Regions from separate parts of the Halodesulfovibrio marinisediminis DSM 17456 genome, predicted to be linked through region 2. Evidence: predicted binding sites of a transcription regulator. Region 2 holds the regulator's gene; the other holds the start of a gene.

Region 1 (8,206 bases), on a different contig from region 2:
AAGAAAATATTTCTTGATTTGTAGGCAACCAGTAGGGCGAAAATGCTGGCTGACAGGCGCTCTTTTCCGTGTAGTGAGGCAACCATACCTTCGTGATAAAAAATTGCTGGGGCTATCAATGCAGCAAGAACAGAGGCCGGAATAAATCTAAGAATCTCTGAGAATTTGTCACTCAGCTTGAATCGTTCTGCTGTAAGGATAAATGAGCCGCGCTGGAGGATGGTTGCGATGCCGATGACGGAGATAACAATCCAGAAGGTACTATTGCTCATGGCAGACTCGCTTCCGTTTGCTAACAAAATATCCTGTAAAAATGCCTGCGAATGCGCCAGACATCAGTCCCATATTATATGGCAATGAAACGGAGAGAATAGCCACAGTGGCGGCGACTGCTGCGGCTAATGCGGATGGTCTATCCGTAATGTTCGGGGCGAGCAGGGCAAGAAAGGTGAGCGGTACTGCGAAGTCAAAGGACCATTCTGGGGGAATTAGCGCACCGAAAAAGATACCGCTGATGGTCGACACCATCCATGTGACATAGAGCGAGGTACATGCACCGAAGAAAAACGGGAGTTTTTGATACGGGCTGTCTTTCTTAGTGAATTCCACAATAGAAACAGCATAGGCCTGATCAGATAATGTATAGGACAGATATAGGCGTTGCCATGGACGTAATGGACCAAGGTATGGCGTGATTGATGCGCTGTACATGACAAAGCGCAGATTGATCATGATGGCTGTAGCAACAATGATGATAGCAGAACTGTGTTCTGACATTAGCTGCGCAACAGAAACCTGAGCCGCTCCGGCGAACATGAAGAATGTCATGAAAATGGCTTTGAGCGGAGAAATTCCGGTGGCAATGGTTACTACACCTGTCAGCATGCCGAAAGGAACAATTCCTGGCATGACGGGGATAATAGTACCGGCACCGGTGAAAAATGATTCTTTAGTAGAGCGGGATTTTGACATTCTAACAGGATACTATTGGACCCCGCACTCTGTCGAATTCTTTTCGCGTTACATGTTGGTGACAGGTAGAGCTATCCAGCTTGTGGCAGACATTTTTGTGGGGCTTGCATTATGCTTACAATGTTTGGAATTTCTTGCGGAGGAATCGGGCGTGAGAACAAGTATCCCTGCGAAAAGTCACATCCAGCTTCAAGCAGCATAATACGTTGCTCCTCTTCTTCCACTCCTTCTGCAACAACGGTCAACCCTAAGGCGTGCGCTAATGCGACAACTGCTTTGACGATTTCGTAGTTTGCAGGATTTTTTTCCATGTCATTAACAAAGCTTCTGTCGATTTTTAAATTACTGATAGGAAATTGTTGCAGATACATAAGGGAGGAATATCCTGTACCAAAGTCATCGATGCATAGCCCGACTCCCAGCGCTCTCAGACGGCGGAGGGTAATATCTGCATAGTCAGGATTTTCCATGAGCATGGTCTCTGTTACTTCCAGACGCAGGCACTCTGGTGGCAGATTGGTTTTTGTAAGGATACGGGAGACGATATCCGTTAATTCCAAGTCGGAAAGCTGACGTGCGGAAAGGTTGACGTTCACCTTCAAATTTTTGAATAGCGGATTTGTCCTTCGCCATTCAGCAAGGGTAGAGCAGGCTTCAAGTAGTACCCATTCTCCAAGTTGTAGAATAAGTCCTGTTTCTTCTGCCAGCGGAATAAATTTTGTCGGAGAGATGATTTTTCCCTGACTGTTTTTCCAGCGGATAAGCGCCTCAAAGCCAGTCACGGCACGTGTGATCGTATCAACAACAGGTTGGTACACTAAGAAAAATTCTTGATTAATTAGTGCATTATGAAGGTCCAGCTCCATGCTGATGAGTTTGAGCGCATTAGAGAATATCTGTGCATCATAAACGGTGACGCCGTCTGTTCCGTTGGAACGTCCGTGATTCAGTGCTACGTGAGCGTTTTGCAGGTAGCGTTCTGGAGTGTCTACTTCCATCTCGCCATGCATAATGCCAAAACTGGCAGACATATGAATCTGCTTATTGTTCCAGGCAATTGGACGCTTAATACCTTGAATAAGAGCTTCTATTGAGCGGTGCACTGATTGATGGTCGGAAGTGTCTTCATATATTAACACAAATTCGTCACCACCAATACGGAAGACAGTTTCAAATCCGTAGGTGGCATCGCGGAGGCGGTCAGCAAGTTTGCATAGAATCGCATCACCTGCTTCATGTCCGAGGGAGTCATTAATGTTTTTGAAGCGATCAATGTCGATATAGACGATGGAAAAATTCCAATGCCCTGTAGCTTGAGCACGGGAAATTGCTTTTTTGATTTTTTCAATACACTTGCTTCGGTTGGGTAGTTTGGTAAGGCTGTCATGCCAAGTAAAGTGCATGAGCTGCTGTACTACGCTGCGATGTGATGTGATGTCGTGACAGAATGCACGGATGCCGCAATAGCATCCGTCGGAATCAAGGGCACGGCTGGCTTCAAACTTCATCCAGCGTTTTTTGCTGTCTGGAAGTCGAATTTGAAATTCTGCCGTTGCATAATTTTCCCCCTCATCCAACTTGCGCCATAGCCCGTACCATAGCGGAAGATGTTCTTCGATGAGGATGGCTTCCATGAACCTTGAGTTACGGTAAAAGTGCTTTGCTTCGTACCCGCAGCATGTTTCGCAAGCGTTGGAGACCACTTCAAGTGTTCCATCGGCGGAGTACCAAAATTCCCATAGAGGTGAGTAAAGCACCATGTCGCGTGCAGAGTCGTTTGCAGAGAAAATAGACTTAGTTTGCCGTGTGCGTTCTGTCTTCTCTGGCTCTGTACTTGTTGGAACCGTAGCTCCTGCCATATCTAACTCCCTTTTATTTAGATTGCGCAGGATGAATCCCGTCGAATAGACTTAGTAGATTAACAATGACGCTAGTACGCTGAATAAAAAGAACAAGTTTGATGTGTACTATTCATTAACCTAGTTACATAAAAAAGTATAATTAAGGAACTGATTAAAAAATAAGGCACCCTGTTCTGACGTACGGATCAGAACAGGGTGCCTTATACTTTTGTGGAGGGAATATTATGCAGCGATGTGCGATAATACTTCTTTGGTTGCCTCATGCTCTGGGTCGAGGCGTAAAATTTCGTTGAATTCAGCAATAGATTCTTCTTTACGGTCTGTAGAGAAGAGACAGGTTGCGTAGGAGAAGCGAACAGCAGTATCGGTGCTGTCTTCTTCAAGGGCACGTGCAAAAGCAGGAAGGATTTCCTCAACGCGCTCAGTGCTGTATCCCTGCTGGAGAAGGCAGTTAAGTGCAACTTTGTCAACTGGGTTAATGGAAAGAGCAGTAAGGAAATGGGTAAAACTCTCATCGTGGTTACCCTGTTCCGCAAGAACAAGGCCGATACCGGCATGCGCACGGGAGCTAGGTTCAATGGAAGCAGCCTGTTTATACAGAGTAAGTGCGGATTCGTAGTCTCCTTCGAAGATGCTTACTGCTGCGAGGCCGAGAAGCGGCTCAGAAGATTCGTTGTTAAGCTCCATAGCGCCTTCAAAGCATTCAATTGCTTTTTTGGTATCGCCTAACGCGAGATGGTATTCGCCAAGTACTTTTAATGTCTGGTAGTCGCTCATACGGGTATCCTTATTGAGTTTAGCTACATCCCCACAAATTTATGCGATTAGGCGTGTAGGAAAAATAGTTCTGCTTTTGTGTTTCTGCAGAATATTCAGCAACTACTGTGCCAAAAAAAATATGTCCCCCATTTCTTACGAGTGACAAATCTCTGTCACTCAGTTTCTTTTTTTCTCGATAAAAGCCAGTCTTTCAATAAAAAGTATAATAAAAATAAGTCGTTGTAAGTGTGGAACGCCTTTTGCTTTGTATTCAGTACCGTTGCCTTCTCAAAAAGGGGTAAGACGGGAAGATTAAGTAAAAGGAGGGTACCTGCATGAAAGGGTTATTTGAAACCCCTATGTTGCTCAGTGCAAAGGTTATGGACATGCAGCTGCAGCGTCAGAATGTTGTCATGAGTAACATGGCTAACATTAAAACTCACGGGTATCTCGCCCGTAGAGTTAAGTTTGAAGAAGATCTTCAAAAAGCGCTGAACATTGACGGTCGTGGAAAAATGACACGTACGTCCGGCAAACATGTTCCTGCTACATTCGATCCGAAAAACTTCGGCCCTGAATGGGAAAAGAAAATGCCGATGCGTATTGTTCATGGTGAAGACCGTGTGGATATGGATAAGGAAATGGCTGTAATGGCTAAAAATACCATGCGCTACAACACACTGGCTACAGTGGTCAAAAGTAACTTTGAAGGCTTAAAAAGCGTTATTTCAAGCGGAGCTAAATAATGGATTTCATGACAGCACTCGATATCGGAGCTTCTGCGCTCAGTACTGAGCGTACAAGCATGAACATTATCTCTATGAACCTTGCTAACGCTAAGACTACTCGTACACCGGAAGGCGGTCCGTATCGTCGTAAGACCGTAATTCTTGAGGCAACTGAGGTAGACCATCCATTCAGTAAGCAGATGCAGTCTGCAATGGACAGGGATTTACGCGGTGTACGTGTGAAGCATGTTGCGCAGGATAAGCGCCCACTTAAGCAGGTGTATGAACCTGGTCATCCAGATGCAAATGAAGAAGGATATGTATTTTATCCGGACATCAACGTGGTGGAAGAGATGGCGAACCTTATGACTGTACAGCGCAGCTATGAGGCAAATATCACTTCAATGGATGCTGTAAAAACCATGTACAACAAAGCATTGGATCTTGGCCGCGGCTAAGCGGATAAATTTGGGGAGTAGGTCATGTCTATTCAAAGTGTAGGAATGAAGGCGTATTCAGAAGCGTTAAGCAGCTTTGCGTCTGGAAATAAAAAGGTGCAGCAGTCCACTGCATCTGAAGAAAAAACAACCACATCTTTTATGGAAACTGTTGAAGCATCTGTGAAGAAAGTAAACGACATGCAGCAAGAAAAATCTGGCATGATTGAATCTTTCGCTTCAGGTGAGCAGCAGAATGTTCACGAGCTTATGATTACGTTGCAGAAAGCAAGTGTTGCAATGAACCTTACATCAGCCGTACGTAATAAGGTTCTTAATGCATACAACGAAATCAGCAAAATGCAGTTCTAGTCCTACTGTTATATCGCCATTTATTAACTGTATTTTTTCGGAGTAAATAATGTCCCCCATGTTAAACGATGCTGTCGATCGCACTAAAAATTTCTGGTCGAGTATTACCCTCTCGCAAAGGGTCTTTATCGGCGGTCTTGCACTTACTGTGCTCGGCGTATTCTTTGCGCTGTTGTTTTGGCTGAATAAGCCGGACATGCAGTTGTTGTATTCTAACCTTGCTCTTGAGGATGCAAATAGAATTGTTAAAGTCCTTCAGGCTGAAAAAGTTTCCTATAGCTTGGAGAACAATGGTTCCAGCATCCTTGTTCCAGCAGATAAAGTATACGACATGCGTATCAAGATTGCCGGTGAAGGTGGTTTAACTGGGCAGGGCATTGGCTTCGAAGTCTTTGACGATGTAAAAGTCGGACAAACAGAATTTGTACAGAAAATTAATTACCAGCGTGCTCTTCAGGGTGAATTAAGCCGTACTATTACAGAATTCCCTGCGGTTGAATCCTCACGTGTACATCTGGTGATCCCTCAGAAAAGTCTGTTTATTGAAGAAGAGATGCCACCGTCTGCATCTGTTGTTTTGACCATCGCAGAAGGTAAAAAAATGACAGACAAAGACGTAATGGCAATCGTCAACCTTATTACCATGTCTGTTGAAGGTCTGGATAAAGGTCGTGTGTCCATTGCGGATACTAAAGGTACTGTGCTGTACCATCCTGAAGACGAAAATTCCGTTGAAGGCATGACTGCAACCCAGTTTGATCACAAGCAGACCATCCAGAGAAATCTGGAAATGCGCATTCAGGAACTTTTGTATCCTATCATCGGCGCAGGCAAGGTTATTGCGAAAGTTAACGCTGACCTTGATTTCAGCCAGCGTACAATCCGTAAGGAACTGTACGACCCATCAAGTTCTGTTGTTCGTTCAGAACAGAAAAGCGAGGAAACAACCCGCGGCAGCGCTAACCTTGAAGCAGGCACCCCTGATGCTAACTTCCGAGGTGACGGCATCGGCGGCAGCATCAGCCAGCAGGATGCAACTCGCGAAACATCAACCATCAACTATGAAATTAACAAAGAAGAGCAGAACATCGTGACCCCTGTAGGGCAGGTGGACCGCTTGAGCATTGCAGTAGTTGTTGATGGCATGTACGCAGCCAGCCCTGATACAGGCGAAATGGTCTTTACTCCGCGTTCAGAAGAAGAAATGACGCGTATTCAAGAGCTTGTTTCAAATGCAGTAGGGTTTGAATCTTCCCGCGGTGACGCCATTGAAGTTTCCTGTATCGCTTTTGGCGAACTGGATGTAGAACGCGAACGCAGTCTTGCTGAAGTAATCGGGGACTATGCACTGCGCATGGGTAAGCCGATTCTGAACGCAGTACTCGTATTTCTCTTCCTTCTGCTCATCGTTCGCCCGGTTATTCTTGCTCTCATTCGACCTAAGGTTGAAGCAGGTGAGGTTATGGAAGGACTTGAAGGTCTTCCATTGGGTGAAGAGCGCATAGCGCTTATTGAAGGCGAAGAAGAGCTTGATGCATTGGATGCACTGAAGAAGATTGAAGACATTAAGGCGCATGCATTACAGATTTCCGAACAGAACATGGAACAGGCTGTAGGCATCTTGAAGTCTTGGCTTAAAGATACCGGAGGGCATAAAGTTGGCCACTCAGCTTAAAGGTGCGGAAAAAACCGCCGTATTACTTCTGGCGATGGGGGACAAGTTCACCGCTGAGACCTTTAAACGTCTCGACCGTGCAGACATTGCCCAAATTTCAAAAGCCATGATGGAACTGGATACAGTTCCTAAAGAAGATGTTGAAGATATTTTACGAGAGTTTCACCATTCAATGATCGCGGGCAAAGAGATGATTTCCGGTGGTGAGGAAGCCACCCGTCGTATGCTCCTGAAAAACCTTGATAGTGAAACCGCCAAGTACATTATGGATGCACTGGAACTGGATAACGGCCCAGCTCCATTCCGTGAACTTGAGAACGTAAGTCCACGCATTCTTTCTCAGATTCTGCGTAACGAACACCCGCAGACACTGGCACTCATTCTTGGTCACCTGCATTCAGATCAGGCGGCAGAGCTTATTCAGATGCTCCCTGCCGGTATCAGACCGGAAGTGCTTATGCGTCTTGCTCGTCTCGAGGCAGTACCGGAAGATATGCTTATGGCAGTGGATAAGGTGCTGCAAAGCCAGCTCATTGCAATGGGGGGCAAGGAAGGCAAGAAAGTGGGCGGCGTTGCTGCTGTTGCGGAAATCCTCAACGCAGTGGACCGTGCTACGGAAGAAGAAGTTCTCGCAGAGATCGAAGAAGAATCTGTACAGATGGCAGAAGACATTCGAAACCTCATGTTCGTATTCGAAGACGTGGCAACACTGGATGGTCGTGGTATCCGCGAGCTGCTGAAAGAAGTATCCAACGAGGATATGACTCTGGCACTCAAAGGTGCTTCCGAAGAAATGCAGGATGTGTTCTTCAGCAATATGTCCGAGCGTGCGGCAACAATGATCCGAGAAGATTTGGATATCATGGGGCCTACAAAGCTTTCAGATGTAGAGGGTGCACAGCAGTCGATTGTAAAGATTGTACGCCGTCTCGAAATGGAAGGACGAATAGCCATCGGACGCGGAGGCAACGATGTCTTCATCTAACATTCTCTCTGGCGATATTTTATCCGACACAGCCGCACCGAAAGGTGTGGCTGCGTGGGGTACCATTTTTACCGGTCCCGGTTCCGCTAATGAGCATACCCTTGAAGGCGTGGAAGGAACTCGTACCCGACAGTGGGATGATGCTACAGAAGCCGCCTACATGGAACGTGTTCGTGAACGTGCAGCAGAGCGGGCTGCAAATATTCTTGCAAAAGCACGAGAAGAAGCCGAGTGGATTAAAGAAAAAGCACGGCAGGAAGGCTATGAACAGGGATGTCAGCAGGCTGAGCAGGAACTGGCAGCAGTTCAGCAGCAGCACGCGGAGTCTGTATCCAGTGTTCTTGGTGCTATTCAAGGCCAGTGCTCCAATATCTTTGATAACTGGCGGAGTGACCTCATAACTGTTGTGCGTTCAT
Region 2 (8,206 bases):
AGCTTTGGATAAACTGTTCTCTACCGGTAACAAAAACATTTTGCTTACAGAACGTGGCGCATCTTTCGGCTATAACAACCTTGTTGTAGACTTCCGCTCATTCCTGATTATGCAGTCATTCGGCGTACCTGTCGTGTTCGATGCAACACACTCTGTCCAACTCCCAGGAGGGCAGGGCGGCTCTTCCGGCGGAGACCGTTCCTTTGTTCCTCGCCTTTCCCGTGCAGCAGTAGCCGCAGGTGTTAACGGCGTATTCATCGAAACCCATCCAGATCCGGACAACGCTCTTTGCGACGGCCCTAACAGTTGGCCACTTGCCAAACTTCCACATCTTCTTCGTGATCTTACTGCGCTCTGGAGCATGAACTATGAAAGCTGAGACGTTAGCCAAGGGTATTAAACTCATTATCCTTGATTGTGATGGTGTGCTCACTGATGGTGGGTTATACTATGACCATGAAGGTAACGTAACAAAACGGTTTAACGTGCTCGATGGACTTGGTATTAAAGCAGCTCAGGCTTGTGACCTTATCATTGGCGTTATTACAGGACTAGAAGCAAAATCTGTTGCTTCTCGAATGAACGATCTTGGCATTGTTGATTACTACGCCGGCCATTTAAAAAAGATGGCGTGCATTAAAGAGATCAAAGAAAAGTATGATCTTGATTGGCACCAGATTGCGTATATTGGTGACGACTGGGTTGACTTGGCACCCATGCGCCAAGTAGGGCTTCCTATTGCTGTGGCAAACGCAATGCAGGAAGTTAAAGAAGTCGCAGTGTTACAAACAGAAGCTAAAGGTGGACACGGAGCTGTCCGCGAAGCACTCAATTTTATTATGTACTCTCAAGGAAAGCTTGAAGGTATTGTGAACACTATAGGTGATTAAATGAGAAAATGGTTGATTTGGGGAGCATTATTAGCTTTGCTTGGCGGCGGGCTGTACTACCTGCAAAGTTCTGTTGAAAAACAGATTGCAGATGAAGTCAGTGAAGCCATAGGCAATAATGCTAAAACAAATGTTGACCTTTCTTTAAAAGGTATTGAGCTGAAACAGGGTGAAGCTGGTAAGGAGCTATGGACTCTTAAAGCAACCAATGGCTGGTATCAAAAAGATGAGAGCATAATTGATCTTGCTGAGCCTGATATCACATACTTTGTTCAGCCAGACCGCGATAAAGTGCACATTGTGGCACCAAACGGCACTATAAACCAGAATAAAGGCGTTGCCCGTTTATGGGGTGACGTGACAGTAACCAACCAGAAAGGGACCATTACTAGTAGTGAGCTTACTTTTGAAGATAAAAAGAAACTGCTCATTATGACCGGTAATGTGATCTTTACAGGCGAAGGATTTAACGGGTCATCCGACAATGCAAGTTGGAACCTGAAAGAAAATACAATTACTGCAACCGGTAATGTGGTTGTGAATTTCCGCGCTGAAAACCTGGATAAAGCAACTGGTGGAGAAAAATAATGAAAGCCCTGTTCCGAATTCTGATTTTATCTTTTTGTCTCTTAACCATTACCGGCACTGCCGTTATGGCAGAACCAGCTAAAGATGACGTAAAAGTTACCTCTGAAAAAATGACATACAGCGCTGACGGTCAAACAGTCGTGTTTACCGGAAACGTTATCGTAAGACATCCGCAGGCTGATATGTGGGCAAACAAAGTAACTGTGTACTTGCAGAGTGACAAAAATGCTCCAAAATCAAAAGAAGCTAGCGGCATCAACCCTGGTAAAATTGAAAAAATTATCTCAGAAGGCAATGTCCGCATTAAAATGGAAAAGGACAGAAGAGGTACGTGTGACAAAGCAACCTACACTTTAAAGGATGAACTGCTCGTCATGACTGGTTCTCCAAAATTAAGTGAAGGGAAAAACACAATTACTGGCAACAAGATCAAGTTCTGGGTAAAAGAAAACCGTAGTGAAGTGCTTGGTTCCTCCAGCCAGCCAGTAGAAGCAATTTTTTCAGCACCAAGTAACAAGGTAAAAAAATAAATGTCTGTTATTCAAGCTGAAGGACTCTGCAAGATTTACGGCAAACGCGAGGTTGTCCGCAATATCAACCTGAAAATGGAGCAGGGCGAAATTGTAGGACTTCTCGGACCTAACGGTGCAGGTAAGACCACTACGTTCTACATGCTCATCGGTATTATCAAACCAAATGCAGGTGTTGTACGTGTAGATGATATGGAAGTTACAGACTGGCCATTGCACGAACGTGCTCGAATCGGTCTAAGTTACCTTCCTCAGGAAAGCTCTGTTTTCAAAAAACTGACTGTGTATCAAAACTTGCAGCTCATTTTAGAACAAACAGAACTTTCCCGAGATGCTCAGAAAAGACGCGCCGAAGAATTAATGGAAGAATTCGGCATCAGCCATATTCGTGATACTCACGCAATGCATATCTCCGGTGGTGAACGTCGTCGTCTTGAAATTGCCCGTGCACTTATCCGTGACCCGAAGTTTATTCTCCTCGACGAACCGTTTGCTGGTATTGATCCTCTAGCTGTTGACGACATTCAGGACATCATCCGCAAATTGCGTGATAAAGGGATGGGCGTTCTTATTTCCGACCACAACGTTAGAGAAACATTAAAAATTTGCGATAGAGCCAACCTTGTTTACGAAGGGCAGATCATTCTTTCCGGCACACCGCAGGAGATTGTTAACAACCCGAAGGCGCGTAGCGTCTACCTTGGAGAAGGTTTTAGTCTCTAGCATTTTGATAAAAAATATAATTTGCACATGTGCAACTGTAAAAAGCCCGTACAACGGGCTTTTTTCTTGGTTGCATATAACGTTCCTATGTGGCAAAAAAGAAGTCAGTTATCTAATTTGGAATGTTTTTTGATAGGCAGTACTCATACATTATATTTCAGCTTTTTAGCTAGTCGAACCACATAGGACATTCTTATATATGGCTCTTGAACTTCGCCAACAATTAAAGCTCGCTCAGCAGCTTGTAATGACCCCGCAATTGCAGCAGGCAATCAAACTGTTGCAGCTTTCACGCGTGGAACTTGCTGAAACCGTTCAGCAAGAGCTGCTGGAGAACCCTTTTTTGGAAGAGTCCTTAGAAGAACGTGTAAATCCAGACAAAACTTCTGACGCAGAACAGCGAAAAAACGAACAGGAAGCTTACGACAAAGAGCTTTCAAACAACGCTGACTGGGAAGACTATCTGGGCGATTTTTCAAGCACTACCAAACAGGTTTCGATGCGGGAATCTGAAGCACTGGAAGAAATGAGCTCTTTTGAAGCTCGTCTTGCCCCTGCTCCAACGTTAGATGGACATCTGAACTGGCAGTTGATGCTTTCTCCCCTCACTAAAGAACAGATTCGAGTTGGAGAGGTTGTCATTGGTAACATCAGTTCTAATGGGTACTTACATGTATCTTCCGAAGAACTGGCTCAAATTGCTCAAAGCGACGTTGAAACTGTTGAACAAATGATTGCGCATATCCAACAGTTTGACCCTGTCGGAGTAGCTGCTCGCACCCCACAGGAATGCCTGCTTGTTCAAGTAAAAGCCCTTAACTATGATCGTGACCCAATCCTTGTAGATATCATTACCAACCATCTTGAGGATCTGGAAAAGCGCCGTTACAAGCCGCTTGCACGAAAATACAAAATTTCTCTTGAAGATCTCAAAGAGTATCTTGATGTAATCCAGAGCCTCGACCCTATGCCGGGAGCTCGGTTCAGCGGAGGAGAGCCGCATTACGTTTCTCCAGACGTTTACATTTACGAATACGAAGGGGACTTCGTCATTGTCCTTAATGAAGACGGACTGCCTCAGTTGCAGCTCAGTGAGCTGACTGAGCAACTCCCAAAAACGATCAATTCGGAAGAAAAAGACTATTATCAGGATAAAATGCGTTCCGCATCCTGGCTTATAAAAAGTCTGTACCAACGGCAGCGAACTTTGTATAAGGTAGTTGAAAGTATCGTTAAATATCAAAAAGAATTCTTCCAAGACGGCGTTACCTCGTTAAAGCCGTTAATTCTTAAAGACATTGCTGACGATATCGGCATGCATGAATCAACGGTAAGCCGTATTACAACCAATAAGTATATTTCGACCCCGCACGGTATCTTCGAACTCAAGTTCTTCTTCAACAGTGCAATTGGCCTTGATGATGGTAGTCAGGTCGGATCTGAGAGCGTTAAGGCTCTTATTAAAAAACTTATTAGTGAAGAAAATACGAAAAAACCATTAAGCGACGAAAAAATCGGAGAAATCTTAAAAGAAAAACTGCAGGTTAACATTGCACGAAGAACTGTAGCTAAATACCGTACCGCAATGAATATCCCTTCATCATCCAAGAGAAAGGTGGTATTCTAGAAGCGAACCCAGCTGACTCACAGGGTTTCAAAAAGTATCCAAATTAGGAGGCAACATGAACATCGCATTCACTTTCAAGAACTTTGAGCCTTCCAATCACCTTAAAGCATATGCCAATCGTCGCTTCAGCAAGCTTGGCAGATTCTTACTGAACCCTGAACATGTGGAAATGCAAGTCTCACTTTCTGTTGACAATTTCCGCCACAAAGCCGAAATTTCACTTGTAACGGATAACTTTACATATTCCGCTACTGAACAGTCTGAAGACATGTATGCAACGGTTGATCTGATTCGAGATAAACTCAAAGCACAGATCATCCGAAGTACGGAAAAACTGCAAAAGAAACGTAAGGGCACAGAAAAGCCTATTCTCGAAGGGACGATCCCTCTGGAAGAAATAGCAGAATCAGAACGAACCATTTTCGGAGTGAGTGATTTTGTACCTCAACCAATGGATCTTGATGAAGCCGCTATGCAACTTGATGCGCTTGATTATGATTTCCTTGTTTTTCTTAATACCGAAACCGAGCGGGTTAACATCATGTACCGCCGAAAAGATAACAACTTCGGCTTGATAGATCCCGCTTACTAGGAAAAGTAATGAAACTGGGTGAATACCTGGAAAAAGAACTTGTATTGCCGGAGCTTACCGCCAGCACCAAACAAGAGGCGCTGGCGGAGCTTCTGGCTCCTGTTGTTAAAAAAAATCCATCACTCGATGCAGAAGAAGTATTTAATGTTCTTATGGAGCGAGAAGCTCTTGGAACCACAGGCATCGGTAATGGAATCGCCATTCCACACGGAAAACTTGCTTCACTTGATAAAATAGTAGTCGTGGCAGGTCGCAGTTTTGAAGGGCTGGATTTTGATGCTCTAGACCAAAAGCCATGCAAGATTTTCTTTATGGTACTTGCTCCGGAAAACGTAGCAGGAACACATTTACGCATTCTAGCCCAGATCTCCAGACTTCTGAAAGACGAAGATTTCAAACAATTGTTTATGGAATCTGACTCCCAAGAAGCACTGTGGAACCTTTTATCTGCAGCCTAGCACAAATACACTATGACCTCTGTAGCTCAGCAAACAATCCCTCTAATTATTGTTGCCGGCCTCTCTGGAGCTGGCAAAAGTAGTGCCCTTAAAGTCTTTGAAGACATGGCGTACTACACTATCGATGGACTTCCGGTGTCTATGGCACCTCAATTTTTAGAAGTGCTCACCGGATGTGGGCTTGAGAGTTACAAAGGAATTGTGCTTGGTGTAGACGTTCGGCAGTGTACATTAAAAAATGGATGGTCTGACTTCATCGAAGTATTATGTGCAGCAGGCTATGCTCCGACAGTCATTTTTCTTGAATCACGTGCTGATGTAATTCTCCGCCGATATAAAGAAACGAGACGTCCGCATCCTTTTGAAGGACATGGAGTAGGGCTTGAACAAGCCATGACAAACGAGCGTATTCTCATGGCACCTGCCCGTGTAGAAGCAGATTTTATCTTTGATACTTCAGAATATTCTATTCACGACCTACGCCGCGTGTTGCAACGCAGATGGCAGTCAGAAGAAAACGATGTAAAAGGTCTTAAAGTTCATCTTATGAGCTTTGGCTTTAAGCATAGTACTCCTTCTGAAGCAGATATGATTTTTGACCTACGCTTCTTGCCAAACCCACACCATGATCCAGAGTTACGAAAGTATACGGGCCAAGATGATGTTGTGGTAAGCTATGTTCTTAAACACAGTATGGGACAAACATATCTAAAAAAGCTTGAAGATTTATTACACTTTACTCTTCTGCAAATGGAGAAAGAAGGGCGGTACCGAATTACCATTGCCTTTGGATGCACTGGTGGAAAACACCGCTCTGTTTCGGTAACTGAGGCCATATACGAATTTTTGAAAAAAACTGACTTTGCTGTTTCAAAAGAGCACCGTCATATTAACTTGGCGTAACGCCTAAGCTAACAACTATACATAAAATCTCATGTCTACCACATTTCCTGAAGAAAAAAATATCGGTGTAGTTATTGTCACCCATACCAACTACGGCGCCGCATTGTTAAGTGCTGCAGAAGTCATTATGGGCAAACAACCTTCTTGCGAAACTGTAAGCGTTGACAGCGAAAAAGATGTTTCGGAAACAGTAGCATCCATTAAAGAAATGGTTGAGCGTGTAGACGAGGGACGCGGTGTTCTCATCCTTACTGATATGTTTGGCGGAACTCCAACCAACTTAAGCTTGTCATTACTCGGAACCAGACATCTGGAAGTTCTTACCGGTGTAAACCTTCCAATGCTGCTTAAAGTCTTCGGATGCCGTACCATGACATTAGATCGACTTGCTATTGAAGCAAAAGATGCTGGTGGCAAGGGTATTGTAATGGCCGGTGAAATTCTACGAAGCAAGGTTAATGAGTAAGTTATGGCTTGGATTCGCATCGACAACCGACTTATTCATGGTCAGGTCATTGAAACTTGGATTCCTTACACGAATGCTAAACACCTGCTCGTAGTAAATGATGATTTTGCAGATGACGTTCTACGCCAGCAAATTGCTACTCTCGCTATCCCTGGGCGAATCTCTGTAGATTTTATCCATGTGGCAGACATTATGAGTTATGCTCAGCACAATAATCTGCAAGAAACACTTATTATTGTTGCAGACTGTGATGACGCTAAACGAATTCATGACGAAGGTTTTTCTTTTGAATCAATTAACATTGGCAACCTGCATTATGCTCCGGGCAAAAAACAGCTCTGTGATCATATTGCCATTTCAGATCATGATGAAGAATGCCTAAAATTTTTTGCCAACCATGAAATCATTCTCGATTTTCGCTGCGTTCCCAACCAACCATTACAAATTAAGGGGCTATAGTAATGGACGCTGTATTTCCTGTTGTACAACTTTCTTCAATGTCCTGGATTAGTGGCTACGCTTTTTTTTTGCCATCCTAGCGCTGCTACGAACAAATGTTAATTTAGGTTTTGTTGAACGCCCATTAGCTATCGGCTTTTTTTGGGCGGTAATAACAGGAGAGTGGGAGCTGGCTCTACCGGCCGCCATTTTTTTTGAGCTATTCTGGCTCGACCTTTTCCCTGTCGGAACATACATCCCGCCAAACGGAACAGCAGCGCTGGTTGCAACATTAGCCGCAGCCAGCTTTTTTTCGTTGCAATTCCCTTCGCAGCTCGTCATCCCAATGGTATTGGCTATGCCCGCAGCATTAATTAGCCCGTATCTTGAACAAACCCTGCGTCAACGCCACAATATTCACCATAATGAGCTATTAGCACTTAAAAATCCCGAACCTGCCGTTGATGAGCAACTTTTTTTACACAAAATCATCAGCAAAGCCTTGCTCCAAGCCTTTGCTGTAAACTTTGTTTTCTTCTTTATCTACCTGCTTGTGCTAATTAGCACGATCTCCCTCTCATACGACATTCATGGCTCTATTATTGAATGTTCAGGCATTTCTTGGACCTATTTATGGTTCTTTGCAGCTCTTGGCGGAGTGCTGTCTTTGAGGGTCCGTCGAGCCTACTATTCTTTCTTCTTTTTCCTCTTTGCCGTGGTACTTATTACCAATTTGTAAGTCTTCTTATGATAAAAAAATGCATTTTGTAACGTGGAAGCACTTGGCAGCAGAATGAGTTTGTGCTATCTGTCACAAACTCAGTTTGGAAATAGGCGTGAACAACGCGTTACAACAATTTCTGGAGGAAATTACCATGGCAGTACTCGTAATGGGTCATATGAACCCGGACACCGACTCTATCATTTCTGCAATCGCTGTTGCGGATGCACTCAATAAACGCGGCATCGAAGCTAAAGCAGTAGCACAGGG

Evidence for each region. Region 2 encodes sigma-54, which starts transcription at its own class of promoters, with help from an activator protein. Its sites were predicted from a motif close to CTGGCACGGNNNNTGCTT; they were not measured.
Region 1: a site for sigma-54 is predicted at 3,842-3,859, ahead of flgB (flagellar basal body rod protein FlgB). Genes of this name have one in related genera too.

What each region holds. Positions count from the first base shown of each region.
Region 1 covers NZ_FSRG01000008.1:161,445-169,650, reverse strand. The annotation lists gene BUR09_RS15900 (AzlD domain-containing protein) at 1-272, opposite strand, end outside; gene BUR09_RS15895 (AzlC family ABC transporter permease) at 262-972, opposite strand; gene BUR09_RS15890 (putative bifunctional diguanylate cyclase/phosphodiesterase) at 1,044-2,831, opposite strand; gene BUR09_RS15885 (tetratricopeptide repeat protein) at 3,057-3,611, opposite strand; gene flgB (flagellar basal body rod protein FlgB) at 3,929-4,339, shown strand; gene flgC (flagellar basal body rod protein FlgC) at 4,339-4,779, shown strand; gene fliE (flagellar hook-basal body complex protein FliE) at 4,804-5,130, shown strand; gene fliF (flagellar basal-body MS-ring/collar protein FliF) at 5,180-6,805, shown strand; gene fliG (flagellar motor switch protein FliG) at 6,840-7,790, shown strand; gene BUR09_RS15855 (FliH/SctL family protein) at 7,777-8,206, shown strand, end outside.
Region 2 covers NZ_FSRG01000003.1:780,832-789,037, reverse strand. The annotation lists gene kdsA (3-deoxy-8-phosphooctulonate synthase) at 1-379, shown strand, start outside; gene BUR09_RS03810 (KdsC family phosphatase) at 369-890, shown strand; gene lptC (LPS export ABC transporter periplasmic protein LptC) at 891-1,478, shown strand; gene BUR09_RS03800 (LptA/OstA family protein) at 1,478-2,008, shown strand; gene lptB (LPS export ABC transporter ATP-binding protein) at 2,009-2,731, shown strand; gene rpoN (RNA polymerase factor sigma-54) at 2,931-4,358, shown strand; gene hpf (ribosome hibernation-promoting factor, HPF/YfiA family) at 4,414-4,950, shown strand; gene BUR09_RS03780 (PTS sugar transporter subunit IIA) at 4,959-5,408, shown strand; gene rapZ (RNase adapter RapZ) at 5,421-6,311, shown strand; gene BUR09_RS03770 (PTS sugar transporter subunit IIA) at 6,343-6,777, shown strand; gene BUR09_RS03765 (PTS sugar transporter subunit IIB) at 6,781-7,236, shown strand; gene BUR09_RS03760 (hypothetical protein) at 7,574-7,954, shown strand; gene BUR09_RS03755 (manganese-dependent inorganic pyrophosphatase) at 8,091-8,206, shown strand, end outside.